4 regions of the Streptomyces sp. CAI-85 genome follow, and region 3 is predicted to be linked to each of the others. Evidence: riboswitches for the same ligand, from Rfam matches in the RefSeq annotation. Region 3 holds a riboswitch; each other region holds the start of a gene.
The links. A riboswitch is a leader RNA that binds a small molecule or an ion and turns the genes downstream of it on or off. The one in region 3 is predicted to bind cobalamin.
Positions count from the first base shown of each region.

Region 1 (3,278 bases), on a different contig from region 3:
CAACACCATCCAGGCGATGCACCGCGGTGATGTGAAGGTGTTCGTCGGCATGGGCGGCAACTTCGCGCTCGCCGCGCCCGACACCCCGTACACCTATGAGGCGCTGCGCTCCTGCGCGTTGACCGTGCAGGTCAGCACCAAGCTGAACCGCAGCCATCTGGTCCACGGCCGGCAGGCGGTCATCCTGCCGTGTCTGGGCCGGACCGAGAAGGACCACCAGCGCGGCGGCATCCAGGCCACGTCGGTCGAGGACTCGATGAGCATGGTCCATCTGTCGGTGGGCATGAAGCGCCCCGCCTCCAAGCATCTGCTCTCCGAGCCCGCCATCATCGCCGGCATGGCCCGCGCCGCCCTCCCGGACAGCGACACGCCCTGGGACTGGTACGTCGAGGACTACGACCGTATCCGCGACACCATGGCCCAGGTCCTGGACGGCTTCGAGGACTGCAACCGCCGGGTGCGGCTGCCGCTCGGCTTCCGTATCAAGCAGCCGGCGCGCGAACTGGTCTTCCGCACGCCGTCGGGCCTCGCCGAGTTCTCGGCGGCCCCGCTGCCCGATGTCGTCCCCGGACCCGGCACCCTCGCCCTGGGCACGATGCGCTCCCACGACCAGTGGAACACCACGATCTACTCCGACAACGACCGCTACCGGGGCGTCAAGAACCTCCGCACGCTCGTCTTCATGAACCAGGACGACATGCGGGACCGCGCCATCGCCGAGTTCGACCCGGTCGACATCGTCAGCACCGCCAAGGACGGCAGCGAACGCCGCCTCGACGGCTATCTGGCCATCCCGTACGACATTCCACGGGGCTGCGCGGCCGGTTACATGCCGGAGATGAACGTGCTGTGCGCGATCGGCGACTACAGCGAGCAGAGCGACCAGCCGCTGATGAAGCACCTGAAGGTGACGATCACCCGCTCCTGACGGCCTGTACACGCGGGCGCCGGGGGTTTCACGCGGACGACGGCACCGCGTAGGGTGGCCCGCGTAGCTGGTTCGCCCCGTCCGCCAGGCGGGAGCGTCGTAAGAGGGAACCCGGTGGGAATCCGGGACTGCCCCGCAGCGGTGAGTGGGAACGACCGCCGTCATACGCACTGGGCCCGACGAACAGGGCCTGGGAAGCGACGGCCAGTAGGTGACCTCCGACGGCCGGAGGACGCGCCCACGAGTCCGAAGACCTGCCAACTGCCCGTGTGTGAAGCACTCACGCGCGGACATCCCGGTGACCTCGAGGGCGGGTCGGCGCACACATCGTACGGACGGCCGTGGGCCGCTGCCGTTCGGTCTGTCACCCCTTCGCGCTCTCGTCCCGTCGCCGGGATCTCAGGGATCAGTCTCGCGAAGGAGATCTCCGTGACCACCAAGCCCGCAGCCGCGGCAGCACGGGCCACCGTGTACGGCTACCCCCGTCAGGGGCAGAGCCGGGAACTGAAGAAGGCGATCGAGGGCTACTGGAAGGGCCGCGTCACCGCCGACGCCCTCCGGGAGACCACCGCCGGACTCCGCCGGAGCAACTGGCGGCAGCTCGCCGCCGCCGGCGTCGACGAGGTCCCGACGGGGGACTTCTCGTACTACGACCACGTCCTCGACACGACCGTGATGGTGGGCGCGATCCCCGAACGGCACCGCGCCGCCGTCGAAGCGGACGCGCTGGGCGGCTACTTCGCGATGGCCCGCGGCACGCAGGACGTGGCGCCGCTGGAGATGACCAAGTGGTTCGACACCAACTACCACTATCTGGTGCCCGAGTTGGGCCCGGACACCGTCTTCACGGCCGACTCCGCCAAGCAGGTCGCCGAGCTGGAGGAGGCGCACGCCCTCGGGCTCACGGGCCGGCCGGTCCTCGTCGGTCCCGTCACCTATCTGCTGCTGTCCAAGCCCGCGCCCGGTGTGCCGGCGGACTTCGACCCGCTGACGCTCCTGGACCGGATGCTGCCGGTGTACGCCGAGGTCCTCGCCGATCTGCGTGCCGCCGGGGCCGGTTGGGTGCAGCTCGACGAACCGGCCCTGGTCCAGGACCGCACCCCGGCCGAGCTCAACGCCGCCGCCCGCGCCTACCGCGACCTCGGCGCGCTCACCGACCGTCCGAAGCTGCTCGTCGCCTCGTACTTCGACCGGCTCGGCGAGGCCCTGTCCGTGCTGGCCAAGGCGCCGGTGGAGGGGCTGGCGCTGGACTTCACCGAGCGGGCGGCCGCCAACCTGGACGCGCTGGCCGCGGTGGGCGGGCTGCCCGGGAAGCGGCTGGTCGCCGGTGTGGTGAACGGCCGCAACATCTGGGTCAACGACCTCTCCGCGTCGCTCACCACGCTGGGTACGCTGCTCGGTCTGGCCGACCGGGTCGACGTGGCCGCGTCCTGCTCCCTGCTCCATGTGCCGCTCGACGCCGCCGCCGAACGGGACATCGACCCGCAGATCCTGCGCTGGCTGGCCTTCGCGCGCCAGAAGACCGCGGAGGTCGTCACCCTCGCCAAGGGCCTCACCCGCGGCACCGACGCCATCGCGGCCCAACTCGCCGCCAACCGGGCGGACCTGGCGTCCCGCGCGAACTCGCCGATCACCCGTGACCCGGCGGTCCGGTCCCGCGCGGAGGCCGTCACCGAAGCGGACACCCGCCGCGCCCAGCCCTACGCCGAACGCGCCACTGCCCAACGCGCGCATCTCGGGCTGCCGTTGCTGCCCACTACGACGATCGGCTCGTTCCCACAGACCGCCGAACTGCGCACCGCACGCGCCGACCTGCGCGCCGGACGCATCGGCACCGACGCCTACGAGGAGCGCATCAGGACGGAGATCCAGGAGGTGCTGGCCTTCCAGGAGAAGGCCGGACTGGACGTCCTCGTGCACGGCGAGCCCGAACGCAACGACATGGTCCAGTACTTCGCCGAACAGCTCACCGGCTATCTGGCCACGCAGCACGGCTGGGTCCAGTCCTACGGCACCCGTTACGTCCGCCCGCCGATCCTCGCCGGGGACATCTCCCGTCCCGAGCCGATGACCGTGCGCTGGACGACGTACGCCCAGTCCCTCACCTCACGTCCCGTCAAGGGCATGCTCACCGGGCCGGTCACCATGCTCGCCTGGTCCTTCGTCCGCGACGACCAGCCCCTCGGCGACACCGCCCGGCAGGTCGCCCTCGCCCTGCGCGACGAGGTCAACGACCTTGAAACGGCCGGGACTTCCGTCATCCAGGTCGACGAGCCCGCCCTGCGCGAGACGCTGCCGCTGCGGGCGGCCGACCACACGGCGTATCTGGCCTGGGCCACCGAGGCGTTCC
Region 1 covers NZ_JAANNX010000001.1:395,793-399,070, forward strand. Annotated here, with positions in the region: gene G6W55_RS01675 (FdhF/YdeP family oxidoreductase) at 1-928, shown strand, start outside; cobalamin riboswitch at 980-1,205, shown strand; gene metE (5-methyltetrahydropteroyltriglutamate--homocysteine S-methyltransferase) at 1,358-3,278, shown strand, end outside.
Region 1: it holds a riboswitch for cobalamin, as region 3 does, so the genes downstream of both, metE (5-methyltetrahydropteroyltriglutamate--homocysteine S-methyltransferase) here and G6W55_RS08035 (energy-coupling factor ABC transporter permease) in region 3, are expected to answer to the same signal.

Region 2 (3,278 bases), on a different contig from region 3:
CGCATCATCCGCACCATGGGCAAGGGCCTCACCGACCTCCAGCCGCAGCAGGGCTTCGCCGCCCAGACCAGCGCCGCGACGGTCATCCTGGCCTCCTCCCACCTGGGCTTCTCCCTCTCCACCACGCACTCGGTCTCCGGTTCCGTGATGGGCGCGGGCCTCGGCCGCAAGGGCGGGGTGGTCCGCTGGTCCACCGCGACCCGGATGTTCGTCGCCTGGGGCCTCACGCTCCCGGCCGCCGCCCTGGTGGGCGCGCTCGCCGAGTACGTGACCGGCTTCGGCTCCTGGGGCACCGCGGTGGTCGCGGTCTTCCTGATCGCCTCCAGCGCCGCCATCTGGAAGATCTCCCGCCGTGAGCACGTCGACCACACCAACGTCAACGACCATCCGGACGAGCCGGCCGGTGTCGTCACCACCGCCATCGCCGCGGTGACCCCGCCGCCCACCGCAGCCATGACCGAGTCGGCTCACGAGCCGGTCTCCGAGACCCTGACCGCCACGATCGCCTCCCCGGCGACCGAGCCGGCGGCCTCACCCGCCCCCACGGTCTAGGGCCAAGCCCCGCCCGGATACGCAGGAACGCGAAGGAACAGCATCCCTATGAAGATCGACTGGGCAGCCCTGGGCTCCGTCTTCGGCGTCAGCCTCGTGGTCACCGTGGCCCTCGTGGGCCTCTTCACCCTCGGCATCATGGCCCTCTCCCACCGCGAACGGGCCACCGCGCGGGGCGGCTCCGCCACCCTCGCCCTCACCGGCGCGTACGCCTGCTTCGCGGCGTGCACGGCCGCGGTGGCCTACGGGATCTCGCTGATCGTGGCCTGAGGCCACGACGACCGTCCCCGGGCGCGCCCGGTCCGGCCCCTTCCCGGGGTCCCGGACCGGGCGCGCCTTCGTGTGCGGCCCGGTCCGCGGACGGGCGGTGTGGGGTTCTGCACACTCTCCCCCCGCAGGTCAACGGCAAGTTGACGGCCCTTCGGGGCCCGTGGTGGACTGCCGGGGCCAGCTACGGCGGCAGAAGAGGAAGCCGGTGCGAATCCGGCGCGGTCCCGCCACTGTCACCGGGGTAGGAACCCCCGGGAGCCAGGAACTCTCACCGCCGGTCTCGTCGAACCAGGGCGCGGACACCCTGAGTGAGGACATATCGCCATGCGCGCTCGGTCGTTGAGGTACCGCACCAGGCCACTGCCCGGCCGCACGGCCGGCTGAGCCGGTGCGTGCCGACCGCGTCCACGCGTACGGCGCCGCGCTCGGCCTCCTCGGCGACCTGCTCCTCGGCGATCCCCGCCGGGGTCATCCGGTCGCCGGATTCGGGCGGGCCGCCGGTGCCGTGGAGCGCGTGCTGTGGCGCGACCACCGGGGCCGGGGCGCCCTGCACACCCTGGTGTGCGCCGGGGGCGCCGTAGCGCTCGGGGCCGCCGCCTCGCGCGCCGTGCGCTCCTCCCCCGCCGGGTCCGTCGCCCTCACCGCCGCCGCCACCTGGGCCGTCGTCGGCGGCACCTCCCTCGCGCGCGAGGCACGGGCCGTCGGGCAGGCCCTGGAGAGCGGGGACGTCGACGCGGCGCGGGCCCGACTGCCGCATCTGTGCGGGCGCGACCCGCAGGCCCTGGACGCCGACGGGATCGCCCGCGCCGTGGTCGAGTCCGTCGCCGAGAACACCTCCGACGCCGTCACCGGGGCCCTGGTGTGGGGAGCGGCCGCCGGAGTGCCCGGGCTGCTCGGGTTCCGGGCCGTCAACACGCTGGACGCCATGGTCGGACACCGCTCGCCGCGCCATCTGCGCTTCGGGTGGGCGTCCGCGCGCCTGGACGACCTCGCCGGCTGGCCGGGGGCACGGCTCACCGCCGTCCTCGCCGCCCTCGCGGGGGACGATCCGCGGGGCGCCGTACGGGCCTGGCGGGACGACGCCCACCGGCATCCCAGTCCCAACGCCGGGCCCGTGGAGGCGTCCTTCGCGGGGGCGCTCGGGGTGCGGCTCGGCGGGACGCTGTCGTACGGGGGCCGGGTCGAACACCGGCCGGTGCTGAACCAGGAGGGGCGTTCCGTGGAGGTCAAGGACATCGAGCGGGCGGTACGGCTGTCCCGCCGGGTCGCGCTGCTCGCGCTCGGCGTCACCGTCGCCGGGCGGGCCGCCGCCGCGCGGGTGCGGGGGCGGGCGTCATGACGGGCGGGGGGCTGCTCGTCGCCGGCACCACGTCCGACGCGGGCAAGAGCGTCGTCACCGCCGGGATCTGCCGGTGGCTGGTGCGGCAGGGGGTGAAGGTCGCGCCGTTCAAGGCGCAGAACATGTCCCTGAACTCCTTCGTGACGAAGGAGGGCGCCGAGATCGGGCGCGCCCAGGCCATGCAGGCGCAGGCGTGCCGGATCGAGCCGAGCGCGCTGATGAACCCGGTGCTGCTCAAGCCCGGCGGGGAGCGCAGCAGCCAGGTCGTGCTGCTCGGCAGGCCGGTCGGCGAGATGAGCGCGCGCGGCTACCACGGGGGCCGTCAGCAGCGGCTCCTCGGGACGGTCGTCGACTGTCTGGCCGAGCTGCGCGGCACGTACGACGCGGTGATCTGCGAGGGGGCGGGCAGTCCCGCCGAGATCAACCTGCGGCGCACCGACATCGTGAACATGGGCCTCGCGCGCAGCGCGCGGCTGCCGGTGCTGGTGGTCGGCGACATCGACCGCGGGGGCGTCTTCGCCTCCTTCTTCGGCACCGTCGCGCTGCTGTCGCCGGAGGACCAGGAGCTGGTCGCCGGGTTCCTCGTCAACAAGTTCCGCGGGGACGTCAGCCTGCTGGAACCCGGGCTCGACATGCTGCACGGGCTCACCGGCCGCCGCACCTACGGGGTGCTGCCGTTCCGGCACGGGCTCGGGATCGACGAGGAGGACGGTCTGCGGGTGTCGCTGCGCGGCACCGTGCGCGAGTCGAACGTGTCGCCGCCGGTGGGCGAGGACGTGCTGCGGGTCGCCGTGTGCGCGATCCCGCTGATGTCCAACTTCACGGACGTGGACGCGCTGGCCGCCGAGCCCGGTGTCGTCGTGCGGTTCGTGGACCGGCCCGAGGAGCTGGCGGACGCCGATCTCGTCGTCGTACCCGGCACCCGGGGGACCGTGCGGGCGCTGGAGTGGCTGCGCGAGCGGGGGCTCGCCGACGCGCTCGCCCGGCGGGCGGCCGAGGGGCGGCCCGTGCTCGGGATCTGCGGCGGTTTTCAGATCCTCGGCGAGCACATCGAGGACGACGTCGAGAGCCGCCGCGGGCGGGTCGACGGGCTCGGACTGCTGCCGGTCCGGGTGCG
Region 2 covers NZ_JAANNX010000028.1:6,222-9,499, forward strand. Annotated here, with positions in the region: gene G6W55_RS24940 (inorganic phosphate transporter) at 1-552, shown strand, start outside; gene G6W55_RS24945 (hypothetical protein) at 601-822, shown strand; cobalamin riboswitch at 969-1,111, shown strand; gene G6W55_RS24950 (cobalamin biosynthesis protein) at 1,211-2,161, shown strand; gene G6W55_RS24955 (cobyric acid synthase) at 2,158-3,278, shown strand, end outside.
Region 2: it holds a riboswitch for cobalamin, as region 3 does, so the genes downstream of both, G6W55_RS24950 (cobalamin biosynthesis protein) here and G6W55_RS08035 (energy-coupling factor ABC transporter permease) in region 3, are expected to answer to the same signal.

Region 3 (3,278 bases):
GGATGACGTCGGAGAACCCCGCGTCGTTACCGCCGGCCCCCACGCTGACCAGCGTGGTCGAGGCGTTGAGCGGGCCGAGCTGGGTGTTCAGCACGTCGACGGTCGTCGCGCCCGAGCACGCCATGAACGAGAACTTGGACGGCTTGCGCTGCCGGTTGTACTCGGACGGGTAGGCGTACTTCGAGCGGAGACAGCTACCGCTCTCGGGCAGGTAGTCGCCGGCGCCGACCCCGGAGGAGTAGGAGTCACCGAGGGCGACGTACTCCTCGCCTGCCGCCTGTGCCGTACCGCTGCTCGTCAGAGCGAGTCCGGCCGTCAGGAGCGACGCCAAAACGGCTGAGATGATTCTACGCAATTTCATGGTCCTGCCTCACGATGTGATTGGGCGGACCAGTTCTACTGCTCGGTAATTAAATCTGAGAAGCGCTCCTTCCGGATTGCCGTATAGGCATTCGCGATAACTTTTGTCGACCCCTATAACGCCGCGCTATCGAGAAATTCGATAGGGAAGGGGCGACCCCGTGTCGATCGGGGCCGCCCCTCGGGGTGTGTCGGTCACGGGGTCAGCAGCAGGCTGTTGCCGCGTTCCTTGGCGGCCGTGTAACGGCGGGCCACGTCCTGCCAGTTGACGACCGCCCACATCGCGTCGATGAAGTCGACCTTCTGGTTCCTGTACTGGAGGTAGAAGGCGTGCTCCCAGGCGTCGAAGACCAGGATCGGGGTGGAGCCCTGGCCGACGTTGCCCTGGTGGTCGTAGACCTGCTCGACGATGAGGTGGCCGGAGAGCGGCTCGTAGGCGAGGACGCCCCAGCCCGAACCCTGGGTGGTGGCCGACGCCTTGGTGAGCTGTGCCTTGAAGTTCGCGAAGGAGCCGAAGGATTCGGCGATCGCGTCCGCCAACTCGCCCACGCCGTCCGCCTCCAGCGGCTCGCCGCCGCCGTCGCCGGTCATGTTGTGCCAGTAGATGCTGTGCAGGATGTGCCCGGAGAGATGGAACGCCAGGTTCTTCTCCAGGCCGTTGATCGAACCCCAGGACTCCTTGTCCCGGGCCTCCGCGAGCTGCTCCAGGGTGTCGTTCGCACCCTTGACGTACGCCGCGTGGTGCTTGTCGTGGTGCAGCTCGATGATCTCGGGGCTGATGACCGGGGCGAGCGCCGCGTAGTCGTACGGAAGCTCCGGGAGCGTGTAAACCGCCATGTCCAACGTCCTCCGACGTTATTGCGAATGGTATGCAAGTGCACGCTAACAGCAGAAGGGTGCCCGCGCTGATCAGCCGTAGGACCTAGGACCGGAGACGTGTCGTCGCCCTGCCGCCGCCGCGCTCGGCGTGTGCGCTGGATGTGCGCCGGTGTGTGAGCCGTCCCACGCCGCCCTCGCGCCCCCCGTTGTCGCTTGTCAGGGGCCTCGTACGGGCACTACTGTCACCACGCCTCGGTGAACGGGAAATCGGTGTGAAACCGGTGCGGCCCTCGCCACTGTGATCGGGAAGTCCGGCTCCGGCCCTCACGGGCAGCCACTGGGTCCTCGGACCCGGGAAGGCGGAGCACGGACGGTGGTACCCGTCAGCCAGGAGACCGGCCGGGGCGCGTCAACCATCCACGAGGTGCTGGAGAGGGTCCGCTGAACCATGCACATAGCCGAGGGTTTCCTCCCGCCGGCGCACGCCGTCGCCTGGGGCGTCGCGTCCGCACCATTTGTCGTCCACGGAGTCCGTTCACTCACCCGTGAGGTCAGGGAGAACCCCGAGAGCACCCTGCTGCTCGGCGCCTCCGGGGCCTTCACCTTCGTTCTGTCCGCCCTGAAACTGCCGTCCGTGACGGGGAGTTGTTCCCACCCCACCGGCACCGGCCTGGGCGCCATCCTGTTCCGGCCGCCGATCATGGCCGTCCTGGGCACCATCACCCTGCTCTTCCAGGCGCTGCTGCTCGCCCACGGCGGGCTCACCACGCTCGGCGCCAACGTCTTCTCCATGGCGATCGTGGGGCCGTGGGCCGGCTACGCCGTCTACAAGCTGCTGCGGCGCTTCGACGTGCCGCTGATGGTCGCGGTGTTCTTCGGCGCGTTCGCCGCCGACCTGTCCACCTACTGCGTGACCAGCGTGCAGTTGGCGCTGGCGTTCCCCGACCCGGGCAGCGGATTCCTGGGCGCGCTCGGCAAGTTCGGCTCCATCTTCGCCGTCACCCAGATCCCGCTGGCGGTCAGCGAGGGTCTGCTCACGGTGTTCGTGATGCGGCTGCTCGTCCAGTCCAGCAAGGGTGAACTGACCCGGCTCGGCGTGCTGGTGACCGGCGGCCGGAAGCGGAACGGCACCTCCACCGACAACGGCGCCTCCACCGAGGCCGGCACCGAGGCGGTGGCCCGATGAACCGCAACACGAAGATCAACGTCCTGCTGCTGCTCGTGGTGGCCGCGCTGGCCGTCCTGCCGCTGGCCCTCGGGCTCGGCGACCACAAGGAGGAGCCGTTCACCGGCGCCGACGCCGAGGCGGAGACGGCGATCACCGAGATCGAGCCGGACTACGAACCGTGGTTCTCCCCGCTCTACGAACCGCCGTCCGGTGAGATCGAGTCGGCGCTGTTCGCCGTCCAGGCGGCGCTGGGCGCCGGGGTCCTCGCCTACTACTTCGGTGTGCACCGGGGCCGGCGCCAGGGCGAGGAGCGGGCCCTGGCCCGCCAGAACACCCCGGACGGCGACCCGGCCGCGAGCGGCTCCCCCGGCCCCGCCGCCGAACGGGCCTGACCGGGTGCTGCCGATCGACGCGGCGGCGCACAGCAGTCGCTGGCGCCGCCGCCATCCCGTGGACAAGGCCGTGCTCGGACTCGGTCTGACCGCTCTCGCCGTCTGTCTGCCGCCCTGGCCCGGCGCCGCGCTCGTCCTGGTGACCGCCCTCGCGGTACTGCTGGGACCGGCCGGGGTGCCGGGCCGCCGGCTGTGGCGGGCCTACCGGGTGCCGCTCGGGTTCTGTGTCACCGGCGCGCTCACCCTGCTCTTCCAAGTGGGCGGGCCGGGCGGGTTCGTGGGCTGGGCCGACGGCGGCACCGTACGCGCCGGGGAACTGCTGCTGCGCACCTCCGCCGCCTCGCTCGGCGTCCTGCTGTTCGCGTTCACCACCCCGATGTCCGACCTGCTGCCGCGCCTGGTCAGGGCCGGGGTGCCCGCACCCGTGGTGGACGTGGCGCTGGTGACGTACCGGATGAGCTTCCTGCTGCTCGACTCGATGCGGCGGATCCGGGAGGCGCAGGCGGCGCGGCTCGGGCACACCAGCCGGGCCGCGGAGT
Region 3 covers NZ_JAANNX010000004.1:181,860-185,137, forward strand. Annotated here, with positions in the region: gene G6W55_RS08025 (SGNH/GDSL hydrolase family protein) at 1-361, opposite strand, end outside; gene G6W55_RS08030 (superoxide dismutase) at 556-1,197, opposite strand; cobalamin riboswitch at 1,416-1,598, shown strand; gene G6W55_RS08035 (energy-coupling factor ABC transporter permease) at 1,628-2,365, shown strand; gene G6W55_RS08040 (energy-coupling factor ABC transporter substrate-binding protein) at 2,362-2,739, shown strand; gene cbiQ (cobalt ECF transporter T component CbiQ) at 2,744-3,278, shown strand, end outside.

Region 4 (3,278 bases), on a different contig from region 3:
CAGGACCGGGCCGGCTTCGTCGTCAACGCCCTGCTCGTGCCGTACCTTCTCGCCGCCGTCCGGATGGCGGAGTCCGGCTTCGCCAGTGCGGCCGACATCGACGCCGGCATGGAACTGGGCTGCGCGCACCCCATGGGCCCGCTCAGGCTCGCGGATCTGATCGGCCTGGACACGGTCGCCTCGATCGCGGAGTCCCTGTACGACGAGTTCCGGGAGCCGCTCTACGCCCCGCCGCCGCTGCTCCAGCGGATGGTGGAGGCCGGACTCCTCGGCCGCAAGTCCGGCCGCGGATTCCACACCTACGACCAGGGCTGAGGGCCTGGTCCGACGCGGGCTGAGGGGCCCGCGGAGCCGCACGGGGGATGAGGGTCCCCGGTACGGCACGACTGGAGAGGGGCGGGGAGCGTCTGCACAGCGCTTCTCGCCCTCCGGTGTTCCGTGACCGCCGCCTCCCTCTCGATCACGACTCGGGAATCCGGGCTCAGGACGCGGTGCCGCGGTGGCGGTGCAGCAGGGCCGCGAGGGCGCAGCGCAGGCAGTCCGGCTGCCCGGAGTCGGATTCCGTCTCGGCTGTGTCCGTCTTCGCGGTGCTCGCATGGAGGTGGACGCAGTCCGTCGGCGTCGTGCCCGCACCCTCGTGGCAGTGGTCCGGTGGAGCGGCGACCAGCGTCTCCAGGTCCTGCAACAGCCGCTCGGTGCGCCGGACTTGCTGACCGAGTACACGTACCCGGGCGCTCTGGCCGCCGATCTGCCGACGGCTCGCCATCAGCGCCTCGTACTCCTCCACGGTGAGCGCCACGGCCTCGCGCCCTCCGAGGGTGATGCGGCGCGGTTGTGGGTGTCTGGCCACTGGGCTGCTCCTCCGCTCCTCACCGGGGTCGTCGCACTAGAACGCGGAACGCGAGAGGGCCCTCGGATGGTTCCGCGGGCCCTCTCACATGAGCGCATTTCGGTCAGCCGGGGACCGTCCCCGCCGCGACCGGGACGGCCTTCGGCGTGGGGTGCAGGAGCCGCTGGGCCAACTCGCCGAAGACGAGCCCGAATCCGGCCCACAGCGTGGCCTGCATGGCCAGCGCGGAGATCCGGAACCGCCACAGCACGGTGGCCGGGAAGTCACCCGGAACCTCGTTGACCACCGGCAGGAACGCGTACGCCAGCCCGACCGCGAGGGCGAAGGCCGCCACCGCGGCGACGGTGGCGTACCAGTTGCCCAGTCTCGGCGCGAGCCGCCTGCCCAGGAGGGTGGCGGCCACCGCGAGCAGGACGCTGAGGACCATCATCAGGAAGTACAGGGTGGTCCGCTTGCCGATGGTGTCGGGATCCCCGACGGCCGGCGGGTTGGCCGGATACTTCAGGAACGGCACCACGTACACGGCGACCAGTGCGACGCCGGACAGCAGCAGCGCGGTGGCCCGGGGACCGAACCGCCCCACCCGTCCCAGCGCGAAACAGTAGGCCAGCGCGGCGATCCCGCCGAACGCGACCCCGTAGAGCAGCACTCCGGTGGCCAGGCCGGCGGTGGACTGGAGGCCCCTGGAGACGAGTTCGACCTCGTGCTCATGGGCGGGGGCGTGGGACTCCTCAAAGCCGATCGCCCTGTCGACGAGCGGTTCACCGAGGAAGTAGGCGACGAGCAGGGCCAGTACACCGGCGGCGAGGCCGGCGAGCATGCCGCGCACGAGCAGGTTTCTCACAACTGTGGAGTTCATGACGCTTCAGGCTCCCCGGTCTCAGTGGCAGGGGAAGCCGAGCAGATGACGGGCGTCGTGCACCCATTCGTGGACGTTCTCGCCGGACACGACGGCGGTGGCACCCTGTTCGGCGCCGACGAAGTACAGCAGGACCAGCATCAGGATCCCGAAGAACACCGCCCAGGGCACGATCGCGCCGACCGGCAGTTTGCCGGGAACGACGGGGGTGCTGGACGGCGGGGCGACATGCTGCGCCATGGCAGGGCCTCCTCTGGGAGTTCGCGTCCCATCTCGGTGGTGCACATGACGACGGTCACGGGTCTGACTCACCACCCCCGCAGTCCAGGAGTGGCACACAGTGGCGCGACCGTGCCGGATTCCCACCGGCTTCCGCATCGCCGTCGTCGATAACTGGCCGACCGTACCGCTCGAACGGGACATGGCCAATGACCGAACGTCCTCCGGGCCCCCGCTCACACCCAACGCTTACCTGACTGAGGCAGAGGTCGCGTTCGCCGAGCCGGGCCGAGCTTCCCAACACGGTCGACCTTATTGCACACTATTCGCAATAACTAACACTAGGCAGAAAGGGTGCCTCATGGTCTCTCCGATCGTGCTCGGGATCGAGTCGTCGTGCGACGAGACCGGCGCGGGGATCGTCCGGGACGGGGTGCTGCTCGGCCACGCGATCGCGTCGAGCATGGACGAGCACGCCCGCTACGGAGGGGTGGTGCCCGAGATCGCCTCCCGCGCCCATCTGCACGCCCTGCGCCCGGTCGTGCGCCGGGCGCTCGACGAGGCGGGGCTGCGACTGTCGGACGTCGGCGCCGTCGCCGTCACCACCGGACCGGGTCTGTCCGGTGCGCTTCAGGTGGGTCTGGCCGGTGCGAAGGGCATCGCGTACGCGTTGGGGGTGCCGCTGTACGGCGTCCATCATCTGGCCGGGCATGTCGCCGCCGACACGCTGGAGCACGGCCCGCTGCCCGATCCCTGCATGGTGCTGATCGTCTCCGGCGGCCACACCTCGCTGCTGCTCGTCCGTGATCTCGTCCGCGATCCGATCGTCCACCTCGGCGACACCCTGGACGACGCCGCCGGGGAGTGCTTCGACAAGGTGGCGCGGGTGTTCGGGCTGCCGTATCCCGGCGGTCCGGCCGTCGACCGGGCGGCGCGCGAGGGCGATCCGCGCGCCGTGCCGTTCCCGCGCCCGCTTCCGGGGTCGTACGACTTCTCCTTCTCCGGTCTGAAGACGGCGGCGGCGCGCTGGGCCGAGGGGCACGCGGGCCGTGAGCTGCCGGTGGCCGACGGCGCGGCCTCGCTCCAGGAGGCCGTGGCGGACGTACTGACCCGCAAGGCGGTGGCGGCCTGCCGCGAGCACGGGGTCACCACGCTGGTCGTGGTCGGCGGGGTCGCCGCGAACTCGCGGGTGCGGTCGCTGGCGCAGGAGCGGTGCCGGGCCGCCGGGATCACGCTGCGGGTGCCGCCCCTCAAGCTGTGCACGGACAACGGCGCGATGATCGCCGCGGTGGGCGATCTCCTGGTCCGTGCCGGAGCCGAACCGGCTCCGCTGGACGTGTCGATCGACCC
Region 4 covers NZ_JAANNX010000003.1:131,029-134,306, reverse strand. Annotated here, with positions in the region: gene G6W55_RS06180 (3-hydroxybutyryl-CoA dehydrogenase) at 1-315, shown strand, start outside; gene G6W55_RS06175 (hypothetical protein) at 482-850, opposite strand; gene G6W55_RS06170 (CbtA family protein) at 954-1,709, opposite strand; gene G6W55_RS06165 (CbtB-domain containing protein) at 1,731-1,949, opposite strand; cobalamin riboswitch at 1,986-2,129, opposite strand; gene tsaD (tRNA (adenosine(37)-N6)-threonylcarbamoyltransferase complex transferase subunit TsaD) at 2,290-3,278, shown strand, end outside.
Region 4: it holds a riboswitch for cobalamin, as region 3 does, so the genes downstream of both, G6W55_RS06165 (CbtB-domain containing protein) here and G6W55_RS08035 (energy-coupling factor ABC transporter permease) in region 3, are expected to answer to the same signal.